DNA from 3 places in the Bacillus sp. Marseille-P3661 genome. Region 1 is predicted to be linked to each of the others. Evidence: riboswitches for the same ligand, from Rfam matches in the RefSeq annotation. Region 1 holds a riboswitch; each other region holds the start of a gene.
The links. Region 1 has a riboswitch for thiamine pyrophosphate ahead of thiW (energy coupling factor transporter S component ThiW). Riboswitches for the same ligand answer to the same signal wherever they lie in the genome.
Positions count from the first base shown of each region.

Region 2: it holds a riboswitch for thiamine pyrophosphate, as region 1 does, so the genes downstream of both, C1724_RS13100 (thiazole synthase) here and thiW (energy coupling factor transporter S component ThiW) in region 1, are expected to answer to the same signal.
Region 3: it holds a riboswitch for thiamine pyrophosphate, as region 1 does, so the genes downstream of both, tenA (thiaminase II) here and thiW (energy coupling factor transporter S component ThiW) in region 1, are expected to answer to the same signal.

Region 1 is NZ_LT965957.1:298,661-306,512, forward strand. It holds gene C1724_RS22590 (YcdB/YcdC domain-containing protein) at 1-751, opposite strand, end outside; gene thiM (hydroxyethylthiazole kinase) at 873-1,676, opposite strand; gene thiW (energy coupling factor transporter S component ThiW) at 1,708-2,220, opposite strand; TPP riboswitch at 2,305-2,416, opposite strand; gene tatA (twin-arginine translocase TatA/TatE family subunit) at 2,611-2,802, opposite strand; partial or broken gene C1724_RS22610 (alkaline phosphatase PhoX) at 2,859-3,259, opposite strand; gene C1724_RS25340 (twin-arginine translocation signal domain-containing protein) at 3,252-3,371, opposite strand; gene zupT (zinc transporter ZupT) at 3,572-4,378, opposite strand; gene mntR (transcriptional regulator MntR) at 4,630-5,049, shown strand; gene C1724_RS22625 (CAP-associated domain-containing protein) at 5,245-6,387, shown strand; gene C1724_RS22630 (HAD family hydrolase) at 6,533-7,333, opposite strand; gene C1724_RS22635 (DUF2179 domain-containing protein) at 7,365-7,852, opposite strand, start outside.
Region 2 is NZ_LT965954.1:422,660-430,511, reverse strand. It holds gene menC (o-succinylbenzoate synthase) at 157-1,269, opposite strand; TPP riboswitch at 1,560-1,657, shown strand; gene C1724_RS13100 (thiazole synthase) at 1,744-2,511, shown strand; gene thiH (2-iminoacetate synthase ThiH) at 2,579-3,688, shown strand; gene tenI (thiazole tautomerase TenI) at 3,708-4,337, shown strand; gene thiS (sulfur carrier protein ThiS) at 4,322-4,525, shown strand; gene thiD (bifunctional hydroxymethylpyrimidine kinase/phosphomethylpyrimidine kinase) at 4,572-5,384, shown strand; gene thiE (thiamine phosphate synthase) at 5,381-6,037, shown strand.
Region 3 is NZ_LT965954.1:394,640-402,491, forward strand. It holds gene C1724_RS12920 (manganese catalase family protein) at 1-292, opposite strand, end outside; gene C1724_RS12925 (YjcZ family sporulation protein) at 450-551, shown strand; gene C1724_RS12930 (YjcZ family sporulation protein) at 633-761, shown strand; gene C1724_RS12935 (DUF421 domain-containing protein) at 825-1,415, opposite strand; gene C1724_RS12940 (spore coat protein) at 1,560-2,141, opposite strand; gene C1724_RS12945 (hypothetical protein) at 2,362-2,583, opposite strand; gene C1724_RS12950 (ABC transporter substrate-binding protein) at 2,785-3,813, opposite strand; gene C1724_RS12955 (ABC transporter permease) at 3,810-4,553, opposite strand; gene C1724_RS12960 (ABC transporter ATP-binding protein) at 4,563-5,324, opposite strand; gene tenA (thiaminase II) at 5,317-5,994, opposite strand; TPP riboswitch at 6,182-6,288, opposite strand; gene C1724_RS12970 (hypothetical protein) at 6,433-6,648, shown strand; gene C1724_RS12975 (transglutaminase domain-containing protein) at 6,746-7,852, opposite strand, start outside.

The DNA.
Region 1 (7,852 bases):
CCATGTACCTTAATTGAACTGCCAGTTGGTCCTTCACCTTTTTCAATGCCTCTTCTTTGGTAAGCAACGGTTTGCCTGAGTCATAGGTTGTCTTGTCTACAAATCGATTTTGATAAAATTGGGTTACTTCTCCATTACCTAGTACAGTAATAGTAACATTTTGGTCTTGAACAGGGATTCCATTTTCAAGTTTTTCAAATGTAAATGAATATTCAACAGGCTCTGTTAAAGGGCGATTCATCGATGAATAATAAAGTAAATCATTTTCAGTTAATCGATATTGATTCAAATTCATTTTCTTCAAAAAATCATTCGCTATCATTTCAGCTTGTTTTTTTGTAACCTTCGGGGGATATAACGCATCCGTTGTATCAACTGGACTAAAATGATAGGATACTAATGTCAAATCTTTTCCTGCAAATTCAACATTCCCACTAATATGTTCTCCGTTTTTAACTTCTTTAAAAAAGTGTAGACCATACCTTTCAGTTCCCTCACCTAAGGGGTATGTATTGAAATTGGCATGAAATTCCTGGTCAGTGAACCCTTCGAATTTTTCAGGAAACAAACTACGTGCTCTTTCTATTAATTTCTCCTTTTCAACATTTACAACACTACCCCCAGCCTTCACCTCTTGTGCAACTTGTTCTGTCTTTACTGCACTTGCCGCTAAAACATTACTTGCAGGTATAATTCCTGATAATGCAATTGCAGAAGAAAGTGTAACGACACCCATTTTTTTAATAAACACCATTCAGCCTCCTTTTAAATTAATAACATATCATGTAATAGACGAAATAAATTGGGAAAAGTTTCACTATTCGGTAATTTTTTCTAGGTGCCGTTTTTTAGTTAGATTGTAAATATTTCTTTTAAAGAGTATAGCAGACTGTTTCAGCCCAACTACTCCCATCAATAGTTGAAATTTCATCTAATAATTTAATTTTAAATGTCCCCAGACCACTAACAGAACAGTTTCTCATAACATTTTCACCGCAAATGCCCATAGTTGAAATTCCTGCAATGGCAGCAGAATAATAATCAGTAGTAACACCCGAAAACGCAGCTATTAAAGAGGTACTTGAACAGCCAGTACCGGTAACTTTTGGCAACCACTCATGACCATTATGAATAAAACAAATATTATTTCCATTGGTAACCACGTCTTTTTTCCCACTAATCACAACAACGCTATTATATGTAGTGCAAGCTTTTAACGCCGTAGATTGTATTTCAGAAGTTACATCTCCGGTATCAACACCTCTTGTCATACCTTCAAAACCTAATAAACTAGCAATTTCACTATGATTTCCGCGAATAATCGATATATTAATCTGACTCATTAGCTCGTGCGCTCGTTTCGTTCGGTAACTTGTCCCACCTACTCCTACAGGATCAAAAATAACCGGGATGCCATTTTCATTTGCTTTTTTTCCTGCCTTAAGCATTGATTTAAAAATTCCATCATTCAGCATTCCAAAGTTGAGCAGCAGGGCGCTTGCGTGTCCTACCATTTCCTCAACTTCTTCATGGAAATCAGCCATAACCGGTGATGCTCCTATTGCTAATGTAACATTCGCGCAGTCGTTAATAGTAACTTTATTAGTTATATGATGTATAAGTGGTTTCTTAGTTCTAACTTGGTCAAACAAAATTTTTATTTTAGTTATATCCACTGTGTTCCCTTCTTCCCAGTTTATAAAACTTTTATTTATATAATCCTGTACTTGTTAATTCACGTCTAATCCCTTCATTTTTCATCACAATCTTTAATGTAATATAACCAATTATTGCTCCAGCTATAGAGCTTACAATAAATGATGGTATAAACCCAAACAACGTAGCCTCACTGCCTAAAAACAATGTTGCAATTGGATATGCCACTAAAGCACCAAGTATACCGGTACCGAAAACCTCGCCTATTGCTGCAAAGATTGTTCTCTTTGTTTTCATAAAAAAATAACTAGCTACCAACGCTCCGAACATACTTCCGGGAAATGCAAATATAGACCCTGTTCCCATCATATTTCGTATGAGTGAAACCGAAAAAGCCTGTAAAACAGCATAGTAGGGTCCTAGTATTACGGCGGATAATACATTAATAAAGTGCTGCATCGGAAATACTTTAGTAAATCCAATTGGTATGTAAAATAAATTACTTGTTAACGTACCAATTGCTACTAGCATTGCTGTAATTGTTAATTTTTTTGTTGCACGCATGTTAATCTCCTCCAATTATGTGCACCGGGATGGGTAGATATAAATAAAAAACGCAGCATTCCAGTCTAGGAATCTGCGGTTTCTGTTAAAGTCCACACACTTTCCTACGCTGGTACTAACCAGATCAGGTAAAAGGGTCAAAGACTAACAGGTCTTACTCTCAGCTGGCCTTTTTCCAGCTCCCCCAGTGCTTACATATAATTATTTAATAGATTCAATATAACATACATCTAATTGTTTGCAAATTAACTATTCGAAGGAGCTGTACCGTTGTGAAATTTGCCCATAATGGCTAATGACGATGTTCTATTCTTATATTTTAATCCATTAACAAAGTTAAACTTCCAAAAAGTATAAAAAATAGGGCCTAATGTAAGCCCTATTACATCATTAATACTTATTTTTGTTTGGATCTTCGATTGGTTTTGGTTCGTCTGAAACTAAATCTTTCGTTGAATTCTTAAATTCCTTTAATGTGGTACCAAATGCCCTACCAACCTCAGGCAACTTCGATGGCCCAAAAATGATAAGAGCCAATATCAAGATTAATATTAAACCAGGTATCCCGATATTTGATAACATCATTTCAACTCCTTTGTCTCGCAAATATAGTCCTATCGGTTTTTGCACATATTTTATTAAAACCCTCTGATAGCTACTACTGCTGGCCTAGGCATAGTATCACCTTTTCGATGCGGCCACATACTTGTAGGGTTGTTTATATCTTCAGTTTCTATACCGGGATGTTGAATAGCTAAGAAAAGCGTTTCTTCGTCTGGTGTAAAACAAGGACCCGTTAATTCTGCCTCAACAGGTGCTGATGCAAATTGGTACACTATGCCACGGTCTTCGCCCGCTGTCGGAATAACAAAAATACCGTTATTTTTAAAGCGCTCAAATACGCCTTTATTTAAAGAACTACTAGATATATCTGTAACAGTCCACAGGTTTCCTTCGTTATCAAACGTTAAATTGAATTGTCAGGCGCGCTAAATCCATTAGCCTGTCCACCTGCTGCGAAAATTTCGAAATCAAACTGTGAATCTGTTGTTTTGCACCAGCACGATTTGCAAATGACCTAGTCCAGATGATGCGATTGTTAACGAAACTGCACCTGTTCCAACATAAGTTAAAAATTTTCTACGATCCATTTTCTTCACTCCAAGTATTATTTTTATTAATTCGACTAAGTAACCAACAATACTAATCTATAGATAAATTGTTTAGGAGGTTTAATTTCATGTTTATTAAGTCTAACTGTTTGGTAAATAAAAAAACAACAAAGCCAAAAGACCTTGTTGTTAATAACGTAATTTTTTAGCGGTGGGGCTACGTACTAAAAGGTTATTATTTAAATAAATAACAATAAGCTTAGTGCCATTATAGCCATACCTCCGATTAAACCATAAATGGACATATGTGCTTCGTCATATTTCTTTGCTGCAGGCAATAATTCATCTAAAGAGATAAAAACCATTATTCCAGCAACACCAGCGAATATGACACCAAACATTACATCATTTAAAAACGGTAGTAAAATCAGGAAAGCTACAATTGCTCCAATCGGCTCCGATAATCCAGACAAAAACGAAAGTTTGAATGCTTTCTTTTTATCTCCCGTGGCAAAATATATAGGAACCGATACAGCCACACCTTCAGGAATATTATGAATTGCAATTGCAATGGCGATAGCTATACCTAATGACGGATCCTGCAAAGCTGATGTAAAAGTTGCAATCCCTTCTGGGAAATTGTGAATACCTATTGCTAATGCCGTGAAAGTTCCCATTTTTAATAACTGTGGATCATTTACAGCATCAGTCTTTTTCATATCTTCTACTTTCTTTAATTCATGTGGGTTGCTTTGTTTCGGTATAAACTTATCAATTAACGCAATTAAAATCATACCGCCAAAAAAGCCAACGACTGTCATCCAATGTCCCAAGCCCTGACCGAGCGCGGTAACAAGCGCAGTCTGTGCTTTTACAAAAATTTCAATCATCGATACATAAATCATTACCCCTGCTGAAAACCCAAGTGCCAATGATAAAAATTTAGTATTTGTGGTAGAAGTGAAGAATGCAAGCAAACTACCTATCCCTGTTGCAAGTCCCGCCATTAAAGTTAATCCAAAAGCAAGTAACAGATTTTCTGTCATATTTTATTTCCCCTTTATTAAAATTAAAATTTTTTTATTTGTTTTCCTTCCACACAAAAGTTTCCTTAAGGAAACTTTATCACAAAAAAATAGATTAATAAATAATATGCGCAATTTATAAGATTGTTCTAATATTTTTTGTTTTTATTTAAAATGAAAATAGCTAAAGTAGTCCTTTATTGTAGCTCTAATGCATTTAATCTATAATATATATATAATTGTGTTCGCACAAAGTCTAAGGAGTTAACAATATGAAAACAACACCAAGCATGGAAGACTATATAGAACAAATTTATTTGCTTATCAAAAATAAAGGCTATGCACGTGTTTCTGAAATAGCCGAGAATCTAGCTGTTCAACCATCCTCGGTCACGAAAATGGTCCAGAAGTTAGGTGAAGATAACTATTTAATTTACGAAAAATATAGAGGCTTAAGTTTAACCGAAAAAGGTAAACAGCTTGGACACCGACTTGTATATCGACACGACTTATTGGAAGAATTTTTAGAAATGATTGGAGTAGATAAAGATAAAATATACAACGATGTTGAAGGAATCGAACATCATTTAAGCTGGGATGCTATAGATAGAATTGGAGACTTAATTTATTTCTTTAAAGAGGATAGCCAACGACTCCATGAACTTCGGCAAATAAATAAAAAAAGATCTTAGTATTTAAAATTTAAACATATTATAGGAGTGTGGCACAACAACATTATGCTCCTATTTCTTCTTTTTTGACCTCTAATTCCCTTTCATATTACGTAAGAACATTTTCAACCTTAACACACTTCTATCAACTTTCACTTAAAGATTATAAAACCATTAAAAAGTGGCTAGAATGTTTATATTAGAGGAGGTGAAAAAGTGAGACGATTATTCATTTTTATTTCATTTTTATTATTTCTAGCTTCTCTTTCCTCATTTTCTGCAAAATATTTGAAGGAGTTAGATGTGTTAGCACCATTAGAGACTATTAAGTCGGATATCGCTACAATAAAAGAAAGTTCAACTTTGACTGCAATTATCCATCAATTAGTACAGGAAGCAAATGAGTATTTAATTGTTTTAGAGGATACGGTTGATAACCTTTTATTACTAGACAAACCTAACCAATCATCCCATGTTGAAAAACCTCAGCTTATGACCCCAAGCGAACAAGTTTTCTCTGTAAATAATATCGAACTTGGAAATTATAAAACTGATGTTGAGCAAATAATGGGTTCTGCCAAGCGCATTTCGTCCAATGAGTATGGAACAGAATGGCATACTTATCATAAAGATTATCACCTTTTTAGTATGATAGCTTACGATAACAATGATCAAGTTGTTGGATTGTATACGAATCAAGATTTGATAGCATCAACAATCGGAATCAAGTTTGGCAGCCCAAAAGAAACGGTTAGAAAACAATTGGGTGAGCCCTTAACTGAAATACGAAAAGGTATGGTTTTTTACAGATTTGAAGCTAATGCCGATTTCGATATGTATTTATTAGATGATCAATATATAACGGTCTTTTACGATAAACATCAAGGAAACATTGTTACTTCAATCCAAATTATTGATCGTAGCTTGGAACGAGGTAAATCTACCTTCTATACAGAATCTAGTCAACACCTCATCGAAGGTTTTGAATATCAGTTATTCGATCTTGTAAATGCTACAAGAGTAAACCATGGGTTACAAACTTTAACATGGGATGAACACATAAAGGAAACAGCTCGAAAACACAGTGAAGATATGGCTATAAATCAATATTTTAATCATACTAACCTAGAGGGAGAATCTCCGTTTGATCGCATGCTTGAAGATGGTATAGTATATTCTGTGGCTGGAGAAAACCTTGCATCCGGCCAACAAAGCAGTATCTTTGCACACGAAGGCCTTATGAACTCATTAGGACATCGGGAGAATATTTTGCATGAAGATTTTAGTTTCCTAGGAGTGGGCGTTGCCTTTAACTCCGAACAACAGCCTTTCTTTACGCAAAACTTTTATAGAAAATAGCTTAATTAATGCAGCATATATACTCTTGGTGAATAAAATGGAGACCATAAGCAATATTTGGTCTCCTTTCTAATAAAACCGACAGAAAAAAAGCCTTTACAGTCACCATTTAATTACTCCCGTAATGACCATAAAAGCCAGAACTTTATAAAAGCTTTAATAAATGCTTAATCGCATATGATACACCACTATCATCATTACTTTTTGTTACGAATGTTGCTTGTTTTTTAATATCCTCTGGAGCATTTTCCATGGCCACCGATGCAGTCGCTACTTCAAATTGGGAAAGATCATTACCACCATCACCAAAAGCATAAAGTTCATCAAATTCCACATTTTTGATTTGCTCATAGCGTTTAATCGCTTTTCCTTTTTGAGCATCTTTTGTCGTAATCTCAAGATTGTTAGGAAATGAAGATGAATAGGAAATAGATGGTATATGCTGAATTTTATTCTTCACAATATCAATTTTATTAAGCGAATTTTCATCAACCCATGCTACCATTTTATAAATTCGGATGTTCTTCATTTCAGGTATTTTTTCATAATCATAGTGTTGGAACATTTGTAGAATTTCTTCATTAGTTTTTCCTCTTAATTGCGGGAGTGTTGCTGGCATTCCGCCTTGATTTGTATATACCAGAATCCCCACACCAAGCTTTTTTAGCATTGGTAAGAACTCATGAAACAACTCAAAACTCAATGATGTTTCATATAGTAATTCACCGGTTTCTGAAAACATAATTGACCCATTCAAACAAAAAATTGGGCAGTTTATCCTTTGAACAGCTTGAATTTTTATGACGTCTTTATATGCTCTTCCAGTGTTAATAATTACTTCGATTCCTTTTTCCTTCATCTGTTGGATAACTTTTTGATCTTCTATTGAAATTTGATGATTAGAATCAAGCAAGGTACCGTCTAGATCTAACGATACACACTTCATCATTATCCCACCTTGTTATTACAATTTTAGTTCATACGGCTTCTTTATTCCGTTTCTTTTTCAAAAACAGCTCTCTTCGCTTTTTCATCGCTTTAGTAATATATCCCCCTTTGAAATTTCTAGGTTCATACGAAGCGACAAATGCAGTTGGTTCATATTTCGTTATTTCTTCATAAAATTCCTTTTCTCGATCTCGACGTGCCGTACAGTCTAATCTGTAGCGCAATGAGTTCATGCCTTCCACTTCACTTGTCGACACGCTGAAGCCAATTTCTCTTAAGCGGTTGATTAACATATTATTTTTTCCAGGAATATTAGCCTCAATCGTCACATACCCAATCGCCAGCTTTTCTTCTACTAACCCACCAATGTAAACTCCTATTCCAAAACCTAACGCATAGGCAATCATATTCATATAATTAGATAAATCACTAAAAACTAATCCTAATGCACCTACATATATAATACCTTCAAGCATCCCCATAGCTGCAGCTTGTTTTTTCATTCCTTTTACAGCAA
Region 2 (7,852 bases), on a different contig from region 1:
CCATTCGACAGCTAAGCTAACCTAAACTTAATAGCAGGTATTTGTGCCGCAAAGGTTTGCGGTATATTCCTTCAAAACTACAGGTTTGTACCACATCTTTCTGCATATGCTTTAGAACTTAATTATTTATATTCGTACTGGATTTTTTAAAATTCTTCAAGCTAAACTATACACTTTCTCAAACACAGTATATGTATTGACTGCATTTAAGTCTATTTGATAGCCGATTCCAGGTTGATCAGGAACATGGATATAGCCATTATCAACCATAACTTCAGGGGTAATAATATCTTTTTCCCAATAGCGTGCTGACCCTGCCGTATCACCGGGTAAAGTGAAGTTAGCTAGCGATGTTAGAGCAACGTTATGGGCTCTGCCGATACCGGTTTCAAGCATACCTCCACACCAAACGGCAATTCCTTTTGTTTGGCAGTAATCATGAATACGTTTAGCTACTGTTAAACCACCAACACGGCCTATTTTAATATTAATGATTTTGCAGCTACCGTTTTCAATCGCTTTACGAGCATCTTCAAAGGAATTTATACTCTCGTCCAAGCAGATAGGCGTTTTAAGTACCTTTTGGAGAACTGCATGATCTAAAATATCGTCAGACCCTAATGGTTGTTCAATCATCATTAAATTAAACTCATCAAGTGCTTTAAGTGTATCGATATCATTAATAGAATAAGCTGAATTTGCATCGCCCATTAATGGGAGATTGGGGAATTCATTTCTAATGGCTTTCATTACATTTACATCCCAGCCGGGCTTAATTTTAACTTTCATCCGCTTATAGCCTTCATATATATATTGTTCAATTATTTTTAATAATTCATCTATGCTCTTCTGAATGCCAATACTGACACCTACTTCTATTTTTTTATGAGTCCCCCCTAAAGCTTGTGCTAATGATTGTTCTGTTGTTTGGGCATATAAATCCCATATTGCACCTTCGATTGTTGCTTTGGCCATATTATTCCTTTTAATATAGGAAAACCATTCTGTTACCTGATCCGGATGTTCAATCTTTTTGTCGAGAATAACAGGGATTAAGAAGTCTTCGAGGATGTGCCAATTGGTTCTAAAGGTTTCCTCAGTATACCATGGAGCTGTAAAGGCAACTGATTCGCCCCAACCGCTGCGCCCCATTTCATCAACAGCCTCAAGTAGTATGAATTCCTTGTTACGTAATGTTCCAAAACTGGTTGTAAAATCAAATTTCATCCTCATTTTCAAATGTCTCAATTTTATGCTTTTAATTTTCATAACAAGTCCTCCATATTAATTGGTAAGATTAAAGCGGTAAGAGTAAAAAAGTTCATTGATCATTGTAGAAATTTCGATTCCAAAGTTTGTATTTATAGAATATTAATTTGTTCCTTTAACATCGTACTATCTATTGTACATAAAGAAAATTAAGTACCATAGTTAAGATTATTATTAGTTTGGCCAGAGTTTAATAAGAATTGTATAATATTTGAAAATTCACTTAACAAAACAGAAATCAACTGCTATACTTGCAATAGTAAGAATAGTAAATTTGATAATTTAATAGTTTAGAAAGCTAGGGGTGCCGATTGGCTGAGAGGACATTTGTCTAACCCTTGAACCTGATTTGGTTAGAACCAACGTAGGGAAGCTTTTTTGTTATGAAATAAAACAAAATGGCCTACCTATTAGCTGGTGGGTCTTTTTTTTGTATTAAAAATCGCTATAGCTATTGAAGGGAGATTATTGGAGATGAAAGACACGTTAACTATTGGTGGGATTGATTTACATAATCGTTTATTTACAGGCACAGGAAAGTTTGCGGATCACAGTGTAATGAAAGATGCACTAGAGCAGTCTAATTCACAAGTTGTAACAGTTGCATTAAGAAGAGTAGATTTAGAGGATCAACAAGAAAATATTTTAAATGATATTCCAAAGGATGTGATTTTGCTTCCTAATACTTCTGGTGCAAGAACAGCGGAGGAAGCAGTCCGTATTGCGCGTTTGGCTAAGGCTTGCGGCATGGGGAACTGGATTAAAATCGAAGTTATTTCTGATCAAAAATATTTACTTCCAGATAACGAAGAGACGATTAAGGCAACTGAAATCTTAGCTGAAGAAGGTTTCATTGTTTTACCTTATATGAACCCTGATTTAATGGCAGCCAAAAAGCTTCAACAAGCAGGGGCAGCTGCTGTTATGCCATTAGGCTCACCGATTGGTTCAAATCGAGGTATCAAAATGAAAGAAATGATTCAAATTTTAATCAATGAAATTGATGTACCGATTGTTGTAGATGCAGGTATTGGCAGACCATCTGAAGCTGCTGAAGCGATGGAAATGGGTGCAGCTGCTGTTTTAGTTAATACTGCGATAGCAACGGCAGACAATCCAGTTGAGATGGCTATTGCATTTGATTTAGCTGTTAAAGCAGGTAGAAAAGCGTATCTTGCGGGACTAGGTCCAACATCTGTGACTGCAAAAGCTTCCTCACCATTAACAGGATTTTTAGTTTAAGTGATGCGTGATATATAAAACATTGTAAAGCCTTGTTTACAATTAATATGAAAATGGGGGAGAAAAATTGAGTTTTTACGAAAAATACGAAACTGTTAAAAACTTACCGTTTGATGAAATTTTTAATGAAATTAAGATCAATGATGTCCAAAAAGTATTGCAAAAGGATACATTAACAGAACAGGATCTTCTAGTATTACTTTCACCTGCTGCCGAAACATGTTTAGAACAGATCGCACAAAAAGCACATCATTTGACGGTACAACATTTTGGAAAAGTGATCGGTCTTTATGCGCCATTATATATAACCGATTATTGCGTAAATCAATGTAAGTATTGCAGTTTTAGTGTTGAAAACAATTTTCCGCGCAGACGTTTGACGATGGCGGAAATTGAGGAAGAAGCGCAAGCCATCATTGAGATGGGCATTAAGCATTTAATTATTTTAACAGGAGAGTCAAGAATGCATTCTTCTGTTTCTTATCTATGTGAAAGTGTTGATGTTCTCAAAAAATATTTCTCTTCATTATCAATTGAGATTCAGCCTTTGCAAACAGAAGAATATAAACAGTTGGTTGATCGAGGGGTAGATGGACTTACAGTATATCAAGAGGTATATAATGAGGAGATTTATAAACAAATTCATGTTAAAGGACCTAAAAGAGATTTTCGCTATCGACTGGATGCACCAGAAAGAGGCTGTCAAGCAGGTATGCGTTCTGTGAATATTGGTGCACTGCTTGGTATGGATGATTGGCGAAAAGAAATTTTCTTTACAGCTCTTCATGGACAATATTTACAGCGCAAGTATATAGATACTGATATCGCTGTATCATTTCCGCGACTACGTCCCCATTTAGGAAGTTTTCAACCTAAAGTGGATGTAACGGATAAATATCTAGTACAAGCGATGTTAGCAATCAGACTATTTCTTCCTCGGGCAGGAATCACATTATCTACCCGAGAAAATGCCGAATTACGTGAGCACCTCTTACCACTAGGTGTTACGAAAATGTCTGCAGCATCCTCAACTGTTGTTGGTGGATATGCAAATAAAGAAAATAAAAATAGTCAGTTTGAAATATCTGATGACCGTAGTGTTGCTGAAGTAAAAGCTGCTATTAAGCAGTTAGGATATCAGCCAGTAACGAAAGATTGGCAAATACTTTCTGTTTAATGGAAATGTGTGAGAGACTATGAAAAAAGAACTCCATGTTATTTCAACGGGGAAACAATCTGCTGATGAATTAACTGCAATAGCAAGTGTTATTCATCCATTTATAGATGCTCTGCATTTGCGAGAAAAAAGTATGAACGCAAGCGAATTATTTAAACTTGTTAATAATTTAATTAGCGGTGGCGTTCCTCGATCTAAATTATATATAAATGACCGTGTTGATGTAGCTGCTGCAACCGGTGTGAATGGGGTACAACTTGGCTACAACAGTCTCGATGTATCTGCCGTCAAAGAGACGTTTCCAAGGCTTAGAGTGGGCAGTTCTGTGCATTCTCTTAAAGAAGCACTTGAAAAGGAACAACAGGGCGCTGATTTTCTTGTATTTGGTCATATTTTCAATACAACCTCTAAGCCGGACTTGCAGCCAAGAGGGATTGCTAGCTTACGAGAATTAACAGATGCGGTATCCATTCCTGTAATTGCAATTGGTGGAATAAATACAACTAATATAGCCAATGTATTGCAAGCAAATGTACAAGGAGTAGCTGTTTTGTCAGCCATATTAGAAGATAAAAACCCATTAATAAGGGCAAAGGAACTTAATAGATTACTATATGGAAGTGAGGTGGGATCATGCAGCTTCAAGTGAATGGAAACATTGTACAACTTCCAAACACTCTTCAGTACGTTATCGAAGTACTAACTCATTATGAATTAGAAAACAAACCAGTAATCGTAGAATTAAACGGACAGATTGTTATGAAGGAATCACTTCATAGTACAACGATTTCCGAAGGTGATACGCTTGAGATTGTCCATTTTGTCGGTGGTGGTTGATCTATTTCTCCTAGAACTAACATATTTGATAAAGAGGTGACAGTTTATGACTATCTATAAAGCACTTACTATTGCTGGATCTGATTCTGGCGGTGGAGCAGGTATTCAAGCTGATTTAAAAACTTTTCAAGAGCTCGGCGTTTTTGGTATGACTGCCATAACAGCTGTTACTGCACAAAATACAATGGGTGTACAAGGGGTTTATCCAATACCTGTTGAAGGAATCGTTCAACAAATGGAATCCATTGGAACGGATTTAATACCCAATGCTTTTAAAACTGGAATGCTTTTTAATAGTGAAATTATCGAAGCCGTTGCTGAATTAATAAAGAAATATAATTGGCATAATCTTGTAGTCGACCCAGTTATGATTGCTAAAGGTGGCGCTTCTTTATTAAAGCAGCAGGCAATCGATGCTCTTAAACAGTTCTTACTTCCATTAGCGAAGGTTGTAACACCTAATATACCAGAAGCAGAAGTATTGACCGGAATAAAAATAGAGTCAATAGAAGATCGTAAAAAAGCTGCAATGGAGTTACATCGATTAGGAGCACAATACGTTATGATTAAAGGTGGTCATGAAGACAATAGTGAGATAATGACCGATTTATTATATGACGGTGAAGGTTTCAGGGAATATAAAAGTAAAAAAGTTCATACTAAAAATACACATGGAACAGGATGTACATTCTCAGCTGCAATTACAGCACATATAGCAAAAGGTGAAAGTGTCCCAGTAGCTATTCATTATGCAAAAGATTTTATCCAGGCAGCGATTGAAGAGGATTTACATCTCGGTCAAGGGCATGGTCCTACAAATCATTGGGCATATAATAACCGTGGAGCTATAAAGCTATGATTTACTCAGAAGAATATATTCGTAAGAAACTAAAGCTGTATTTTATATTGGGAAGTAGTAACTGTCTTCGAAATCCAGTAGAGGTATTAGAGGAAGCGGTTCAAGGCGGAATTACGTTCTTTCAATTTCGTGAGAAGGGTCCAGGGTGTAAGACGGGGAAAGAAAAGCTCATGCTGGCTAAGCAGCTTCAGGAAATTTGTAAACAAAACGAAGTTCCCTTCATCGTAAATGATGATATTGATTTAGCATTAGAGTTAGATGCAGATGGTGTTCACATTGGTCAGGAGGATGAAAATCCTTTAAATGTTAGAACACGAATTGGAAACAAAATACTTGGGATTTCAGCTCATAATGTAACTGAAGCCCGACTGGCAATAGAACAAGGTGCGGATTATATAGGTGTCGGTCCAATGTATCCTACCAATACAAAAACTGACACGCGAGCAGTACAAGGCCCAACTGTTATCAAGGAAATAAGAAGTCAACATATCACAATCCCGGTTGTAGGAATTGGTGGAATTTCAAAAGGATTAATAAAGCCGGTTATTAATGCGGGTGCAGATGGAGTGGCCATCATATCGGCGATAAGCCAAGCAGTCGACCCCAAAACAGAAGCTAGTCTATTATTGAATGAAATGCAAAGTACTGTGTGATTGGAAACTTATTAGTATGAAATTTTTGTTAGTGTTTATAAATTAATATTATGATGCTAATATAATCCCTTCTGTGTAGTCAGTATGAGATAACATACAGCTCTAGATAGAAGGGATTTATTTGGCGTGGAGAATTTTCACTTTATGAAGAGGGAAAGTGTTTTTGGAATATAGAGAGCCTCCTTCATAGTGGAATGAAGAGAGCAGAGCAAAGTACCGTAAAAATTCAAGTTGCCCCCCTTTATAGAGCGAATGAATGTAAAGCTCCAAATGGAGTTAGAATCAGGCTGCGATTCTGACAGTAAATCGAGTTAAGTTTCAAATGGAGTCAGAATCGGACTGCGATTCTGACAGTAAATCGAGTAAAGTTGCAAATGGAGTCAGAATCGGGCTGCGATTCTGACAGTAAATCGAGTAAAGTTGCAAATGGAGTCAGAATGGGGCTGCGATTCTGACAGTAAATCGAGTAAAGTTCCAAATGGAGTCAGAATCGGGCTATGAATCTGACAGTAAATCGAGTAAAGTTGCAAATGGAGTCAGAATCAGGCTATGAATCTGACAGTAAATCGAGTAAAGTTGCAAATGGAGTCAGAATCGGGCTGCGATTCTGACAGGATGGCAAGAAAAAGTGTAGAACGAGTCAGAATCCGAGTGAAATTCTAACAGGAAAGCAAGAAAAAGTGTAGAACGAGTCAGAATGGTGGTTGGATTCTGACAGGATCGCAAGAAAAAGTGTAAAACGAGTCAGAATCAGGGTTCGATTCTGACAGGATGGCAAGAAAAAGTGTAGAACGAGTCAGAATGGTGGCTGGATTCTGACAGGATCGCAAGAAAAAGTGTAGAACGAGTCAGAATGGTGGCTGGATTCTGACAGGATCGCAAGAAAAAGTGTAGAACGAGTCAGAATCAGAGTTGGATTCTGACAGGATCGCAAGAAAAAGTTGAGAATGAGTCAGAATGGTGGCTGGATTCTGACAGGATCGCAAGAAAAAGTGTAAAATGAGTCAGAATCAGGGTTGGATTCTGACAGGATCGCAAGAAAAAGTGTAGAACGAGTCAGAATCAGGGTTAGATTCTGACAGGATCGCAAGAAAAAGTGTGAAACAAGTCAGAATCAGAGTTGGATTCTGACAGGATCGCAAGAAAAAGTGTAGAACGAGTCAGAATGGTGGCTGGATTCTGACAGGATCGCAAGAAAAAGTTGAGAATGAGTCAGAATGGTGGCTGGATTCTGACAGGATCGCAAGAAAAAGTGTAAAACGAGTCAGAATCAGGGTTGGATTCTGACAGGAAAGCAAGAAAAAGTGTAGAACGAGTCAGAATCAGGGTTAGATTCTGACAGGAAAGCAAGAAAAAGTGTAGAACGAGTCAGAATAGTGGCTGGATTCTGACAGGATCGCAAGAAAAAGTAGAAAACGAGTCAGAATCAGAGTTGGATTCTGACAGGATCGCAAGAAAAAGTGTAGAAGGAGTCAGAATGGTGGCTGGATTCTGACAGGATCGCAAGAAAAAGTGTAAAACGAGTCAGAATCAGGGTTGGATTCTGACAGGAAAGCAAGAAAAAGTGTAGAACGAGTCAGAATCAGGGTTAGATTCTGACAGGAAAGCAAGAAAAAGTGTAGAACGAGTCAGAATAGTGGCTGGATTCTGACAGGATCGCAAGAAAAAGTAGAAAACGAGTCAGAATCAGAGTTGGATTCTGACAGGATCGCAAGAAAAAGTGTAGAACGAGTCAGAATCTGAGTTGGATTCTGACAGGAAAGCAAGAAAAAGTGTAAAACGAGTCAGAATCTGAGTTGGATTCTGACAGGATCG
Region 3 (7,852 bases), on a different contig from region 1:
CCATTTCTACATCTTGACCGCCATATGTACTAGGATCTTTATCCGGACCACCCATTAACTGTGTAATACATGTACCAACCATTTCAAGATGAGAAATTTCTTCAGTAGCAATATCCAATAACAAATCCCTTATAGCTGGATCGGCCGCACTAAAGCTTTGTGCAAAATATTGAAGACATGCCTTTAGTTCACCGTTTGCTCCACCAAACTGCTCTAACACAGCTGCTGCATAAGTAGGATTCGGACTTTTTACATTTACCGGAAATAATAATTCCTTTTGATGAATAAACACATAAAAACCCCTTTCCATTTTTCCTTTTTAGATTTCCCGTAATAATTCATGCTATTCAACTTCTTTTGCCCAAAATTATAAAACCGGGACATATGTCTATACCGAGACAGCCCTTCCTCCATACTCTAATAGTGAACAGTGTAAGGAGGTGAAGAGAATGAGTGCAGGAACTGGATTCGGATACGGCGGCGGTTTTGCATTAATCGTTGTATTATTTATCTTGCTCATTATCGTTGGAGCAGGTGGATATGTATATTAATTAAAATGCTTAAAACAGTCTCGCAGACTGAAAATAAAATTAATCCTTATTACTGAAAAAATTGAAAGGGAGTTGACTTGTATGTACGGATATGGAGCTTGTGGTTATGGCGGTTATGGTTACGGTGGAGGCTATGGTTATGGACGTGGATTTGCGTTAATCGTAGTTCTTTTCATCTTATTAATCATCGTTGGCGCTGCTTGGATGTAATTTAGAAGGTGTAAATCACCTTTGATAATTAAAGTCCCCCTATATATAGGGGGACTTTTATAATTAGTGCAGCTTATCCATAGTCGGAACGTTATGTCCTTTATTGATAACCTCTTCAAAAAGTGTAAACGGTTCTTGTTTTTTTAATAAATCCTCTTTGATAATCACATGGCTTAGCATTTTCTCTAAATCACCAACAGTTACGGGCTGTGCATGCCTTTTTAATACATAACCTAACTGACCATTAGGCTCTAATGTAGCGGTTTGAACATCCGATATTCTTTGAATACCATTTTGTCTTAGCCGCATTTCTAATTGATCCACTGTAAATCGGAGTTTTTTTAGATTATTAACCATAATTATACCATCTTGTATGACTACCTTCGCTTCACCGGTTAACATCTTTTCAAGAATATTGAACTTTAATTGTAAGTATTCCATCAAAATTAAAAACCCTATAAAAATAGCAGACACCAATATTGTCTTTAGTACACTATCTTCTGCAATAGGTCGAATAATGATGGAACCAATTGAAATCATGATAACTGTTTGAGCAACTGTCATTTGGCTAATTGATTTTCGACCTGCTATACGGAGTAATATAGTTCCTGTAAAGACTAGTAAGATTGCTTTCCATATAAAATCCCACTCCATATAATAACCTCCACATCAATGTTCGTTTTAGTATTACTTTCTTCCAAACATTTTATGTATAACATAACTAGATGGACCGTTGTAAACAGCTTTCTCGAAAAGGATGGTTTCCACTCTTATTATGGAAACCATCTTTGTAAATTCTTATTGCATATTTGGATCCAACTGGGGCGGTTTTTGCGGAACTTCTTGGTACATTTGACTAAAGTTATTAAGCGCAGGTTGTGGAGCAGATTCTAATGGATAATACCCCATCTTTACCATCCATTGCCACACCTCAAATGCATGATGTGAACACATAAGGAATGCATTTTCTAAGAAAGATCTTAAATCCGGATTAGCCACTTCCATTGCAGACCATGCATATTCCCTGCCAGCTCGCTTTAATGTTAGTAAATAAGCAGTGGCAATTTCTCGATCATTAAAAACTTTTACATCCGTCCTAGGCTGTACAGATGGGTATTTGGAAATTGGAGAGTGTGTATAGGATTGTAACATCTTGTTAAGCTCAGGTACATGCAATGTTTGCGTAGGACCATTTGCCATATTCATAAATTGAACCTTCATATTATAATCTTGAACATGCAAAGGAAAATGTTTTTGTAATATCGATTTTAATTGTTGGTCCTCTGCTTGTTTAATAAAACTGGCCATGTTCGTAATTGAATTAACACAGCTCATTGTTAGCTCATGAAGTTCATAAAGCTCATGTGTTGCCAATTGCACAAGAAATCATTCCTCCTTAAATGATGCCATCAGAATTAATGTTCCTTACTTCCACTAAAAAAAACTATGTAATCAAAGCTAAAACTACCTTTAATAGGAACTAGCTTTTATTAATAATAAGTGTATATTGAAATTCACGAGCACTTAAAACCACACGAAATTCAAAAATGAAAAGTCATGTGGTTTCTCGATCTTTAATATTCATTTAAAAATATCGTTATTAAAGGTATTTTCTGATTTCTCGTATCATTTTATTGAACTCTTCAGGATCTTTGAAGTCATTCACAGTCCAATTTTCCTCAATCCACTGAACTAATTGTTGTGGTTCATTGAAATATTCTCCACTGGTATCAGCTTTCCGTAACATGTAACGTCCATTGTCCTCATCTAATGTTACCTCACAAGGAAAAGCACCGTCCTTACCTTTTAAATTAAACTCCAAGCCTTTCACCCCTTTTAATATATATTAGATAGTGCATTTCCTCTTGGATGTCAATGGTAAAGTTAAATTTTCGAGTATTCTATATATATATAACCTACTATACATTAATATGTATAAAATTATTGATTAACTTTAGCTTCATCTAGAAGTGCACATAAAAAAAGGCTGATTAGTTTAAGAAACCAATCAGCCTAAGAAACATTATTCCTGAATAAACATCTCATTCACATTATAATCTGCTTTTAGTAAACCCGCAGTTTCTAACCACTTTGCAACTTCTTCCCAATTTTCTTTATTCTGACTGCCAAATGCTTCGGTCGAAGTTTCCATCATTGGCAATAATATATCAAGGCTTTCCTTTTCAACTTCTGGTACTAAAGGAAAATTCGCATCATCCTGGTTTGCTAATAAAATTTGAAGCGCTTCATCTGGATTGTCTTTCATAAATTCAAATCCCTTTTTAGCTCCACGTAAAAAACCTTTAATTGCTTGCTGATCTTTATTCCATGTTTCATCACTTGTTACTATTACAATTTCACTAAAAGCGGGTACACCATACTCTACTGGATTAAAATTCCGAGTCGGAAAACCTTTATGCTTTAATACTGGTACCTCGTGATTTATAAATGCGCCAATTACTGCATCAACTTGTTCCGCCACTATTGAGGTCCCTAGCTCAAACCCTACATCCACCATTTCAACCTTCGCTGGATCACCGCCATCATGTTTAACCATCGTTTTCAATAAAGCTTCGTTTAATTGGATACCTGGATACCCTACTTTTTTTCCTTCAAGATCCTTCGGAGATTGAATAGCACTATCCTCAGGAAATACAATATGATTTAACGGTGTTCTAACAATTGAAGCAACAGATTTAACCGGTACATTTTCATTCACACGAGCCATAATGACATCTGGTTGATAATATAAGCCTAAAGTAACTTTTCCTGCAGCAGCTAAATTAAGTGGATCTGTTGGATTGGTTGGAAATTGGATTGAAACCTTCACACCTTCTTCTGCAAAATAACCTTTTTCGATTGCAGTGTATATATAGCTATGTACCGCGTTAGGATACCAATCTAACAACAAACTTACTTCTTTCAAATCCTTTTTTTCTTCACTGGTAGGAGCGGGAGCAGTGTTACTTTCTTCATTTGTTTTACTTTCGCTACATCCTCCCAGAGCTAATGCTAAAAATAAACTTACAAAAAATGCTAAACAATTTTTCATCTTTCTTTCCTCCATTTAACCATATATTTTTCAATCCATGTAACTAATAAAAACAGTAAAATTCCAACTGCTGACAATAATAAAATTGGAGCAAATACTGCTGGTCCATCAAACTGCGTCATCATCCGCCGACTAAAGTACCCTAGCCCTGCTTGAGCACCTAACCATTCGCCAATAGCAGCACCAATAACACTTAATGTAACAGCGACCTTAAGTCCCGAGAAAAAGTAAGGAAGTGCATTTGGAATATTTAGTTTTAGAAAAATCTCTTGTTTAGTTGCTCCCATTGTCAGAAATAACTCTTCAAACTCCTTGCTAGATGCCTTAAGTCCATCAAAAACACTTACAGTAATTGGAAAAAATGTTATTAATACTGTTACAACAACCTTACTCCAGATTGAATATCCAAACCAAAGTACAAAGATTGGCGCTAAAGCTATAATTGGTATTGTTTGTGAAGCAATTAAGATTGGATACAATGCTCTTTCAACTGATTTATTTAAACTCATACAAATCCCGACTACAATCCCGAATACAATTGATATAGACAATCCCACTAAAATAATAAGTAAGGTTTTCGGAAGGTGCACTAAAAATAACGTGAACTTCAACTCCCACAGTCTTACAATTACTGCAGAAGGTGATGGTAAAATAAATGCCTTATCTACAATTTTCGCCGCAATTTCCCAAGAAATAATTGTGATTATGAATATAACGGTTGAGGAAAAGTAATATTTTATATTTACCAATCACTTCACTCCGAATCTTAGCTGCTCTATTAGCTGCTCTTTTATTTCGATTATTTTTTGTTCCCCAAAATCCCTTATCCTTCTTGGCCGTTCTAAAGGTACATATACTTCTTTAAGCGACGAAATAGGATGATCTGTTAAAACAAGAATACGATCTGATAATAGTAGTGCTTCGTCTACATCATGTGTAATAAATAAAATCGTCTGTTTATACTTATCCCACTTTTCAATCAACCACTCTTGCATCATTAACCTCGTAATAGCGTCAAGGGCGCTGAATGGTTCATCTAGCAACAAAATATTTGATCCGGTCATGATTGTTCTTAAAAAAGAAACTCGTTGACGCATCCCACCAGATAAATTTGCAGGATATTGATTTTCATAACCCTTTAATCCAAATTCATCTAATAAAGCTACCATTTCAGCTTTTGACCAAGTTCGCTTATTTTTCTTTAATTCAATAGGTAATACCACATTCTCTAAAACTGTGCGCCATGGTAATAACAAGTCCTGTTGAGGCATGTAGCCTACTGATCCTAATCGATCATTCATAGGAATACCATTTACCAAGATGGAACCTGACGTCGGTGTTTCTAATCCAGTTATAAGACGAAAAATTGTACTTTTTCCCGATCCGCTCGGACCAATAATACTAACAAATTCACCATTTTCTACTTTTAGATTTAATGAATTTATAATGTTTTTTTTACCATTATCATAACGAAAACTAACCCTATCAAATTCAAGCGCAATCTCATTCATAACTAGGCCACGTTTCTTGTTTGTAGGCTGTATCCCAAAACATATATTCAAATTTACTGGTTGTTAGAAAAATTTCTTCTAATCTAGCAATCTCTTTTCCTGACTTTCCTTCAGCTAATTCATCCAATAAATTGATTAACCACAATGCTAACGACCCAAATTCATCTGAACTGTACATTTTTATCCATTCACCAAAAAATTCATGATTTTGGGACTCTGGATTTTTGGTTCTTAGATCTTTTCCAATTTCCCAATAACTCCACATACATGGTAATAATGCTGAAACTAATTCTGCTAACGAACCGTTTTGTGCGATGTGGAGCATATAGTGGCTGTATGCCAATGTCGTTGGAGAAGCTGCAGCGTTTTCTAACTCTTCAGATGTGATACCGAAACGAGAAGCATATTGTCTATGCAATGACATTTCCTCGTTCAAAGTTGACTCTAGCAGATGTGCAAACTTTCTCATCAATTCAACATCATTTGTTTTTACTGTTGCTAAAGCGAAGAGCTTGGCAAAATCAATTAAATATAGATAATCTTGCACCATATAAAAGCGAAACTTTTCAGTTGCTAATGTACCACTTCCAATTTCTTGTACAAATGGGTGGGCATGATTTTGATCCCATATTGGTTTTACCTTCTCAAATAATTGATTACTAAACTTCATGCTGATCCATCCTTTTTTGTATTACTTTAACAATATAAAACAATGAATACGTCTATTTATGGTCTAATTAAATTCCCCCTAACACAAAAAAACCACCTCTTAAAAAGAAGTGGTTTAAAGTATACATAACCCATAACAAGCTTTAAGCTTGGAATAAATTTGAAAATTCAATGAAACACTGAATTTTTCCGCACACACACCACTTCCCTTCGCTAGTATTACCTAGATCAGGTTTAAGGGTTAAGACAAACTCAATTGTCCCTCTCAGCCTTTACAGCACCCCTAGTAGTAACGATAATATATATTCATTTCATTTCCGTCTATCTAATATTTACCATATATAGGCGTTTGTTGCAACAAAAAAATTTTCATATGATACATATTTACCTTGCATAAACAAATGCTATAATTAAATTTTTTAATTTAAGGAGACCAGATATGGTAAGAAGATTAGACATCTCAAAAAAACACCCACACTTTGACGGTTCCCATGAGGGACCTATATCAGATCCGTTATCTAGCGCCAACAAAATAGGGATAAGAATAGATGCAGATCCTCAACAACATATGAATGCTAACCCTTTCCATCTTTCTGGACAACCCAATAAAGAAATGGAACAATTTGGACGTTTCTTTGATGGAAAGAATAAGTAACTTCAAAGCGCCTCCATCCATAGGCAGGCGCTTATCCTGTTATAATTCAATACTGTTCAAATTTATCAATAAACAAACAACCTAACAATTGTAAGCATTAAATATTTTTCTGTATTGTAAATTTTATTGAAACGGAATCTTTAATTTTCTTACCATTTGTCCCTTTAATAGTATTCTTCACATATAAGTAATATGTTTCTCCTGTTTTATAGTCCTCCTTGTTACTAATCGATAAAGAGTTAGAGTCTTTTAAGGAGTAGTCAATGGTTGACAATTTATTGCCATCTGAGCTATAAATCATTATATTTTCGGTTGTAACGGATGAAAAATCAATAGGTGAGTCAAATTGAATCGTCCATTGTTTATCTTTTGCAACATTTGCAAAAGTACCAATCGATTCGTAGCCAGGAGTTGGATAATTAATACTTGTTTTATCATCCTGTTTCTGTTCGGGAACTTGCTGGTATACTATATTAGAAATTGTTATGAGCTTATCATTGTCTGTTAATCCTTTGGTATACGAAACAAATCCATAACTCCATGCATTCACACCCAATTTAATTGCACTTTCATAAATCATTTTACGCAGATCAGACATATGGATTCCTTTCAGATCAACGTAGCGAATACTAAACTCTTCGTTATAATTATTAAAGCCTTTTTCTATTAAATTTATTAGCTCCTGTATAGTAGTCGCAGTAAATTCGGGTAATAGATATTGTAATTCTAGTTCATTTAGCAATGCTGTAAATCGATCCGCTTCATTTGTAGTATTAATTTTTGTTTGTAATTCTTCAAAGTAAGTTGTCTTTGCAATCGGGTATGGCATTTCTTCGCCATTTATTCCGCCAGTTGTCCAACTATGATCTTTAGATATTTCTTGATCTGATAATAAATAATAATGATATAAAACTCTGCCCTTTTCATCTGGAACAGGGTCATTCCACGTGGCATCCAAGTGGTACCATCTTCCTTCTAATTTAACCATATTCCAAGCGTGATTTTGAACAGCAAAAGACCGGCTGCTTGCGACTCCACTAATAAGACGTACATCAATACCTGCATGTTGAAGCATCTTATAGATGAGCATTGCATATCCATTACAGGCCGTTGTTCCTTCAATAATAGCTGGATATGGAGAATTGTTTATCAATGATGTATCATATGATAAATTCTTAACTACAAAATCGTGAACGGCTTTTAC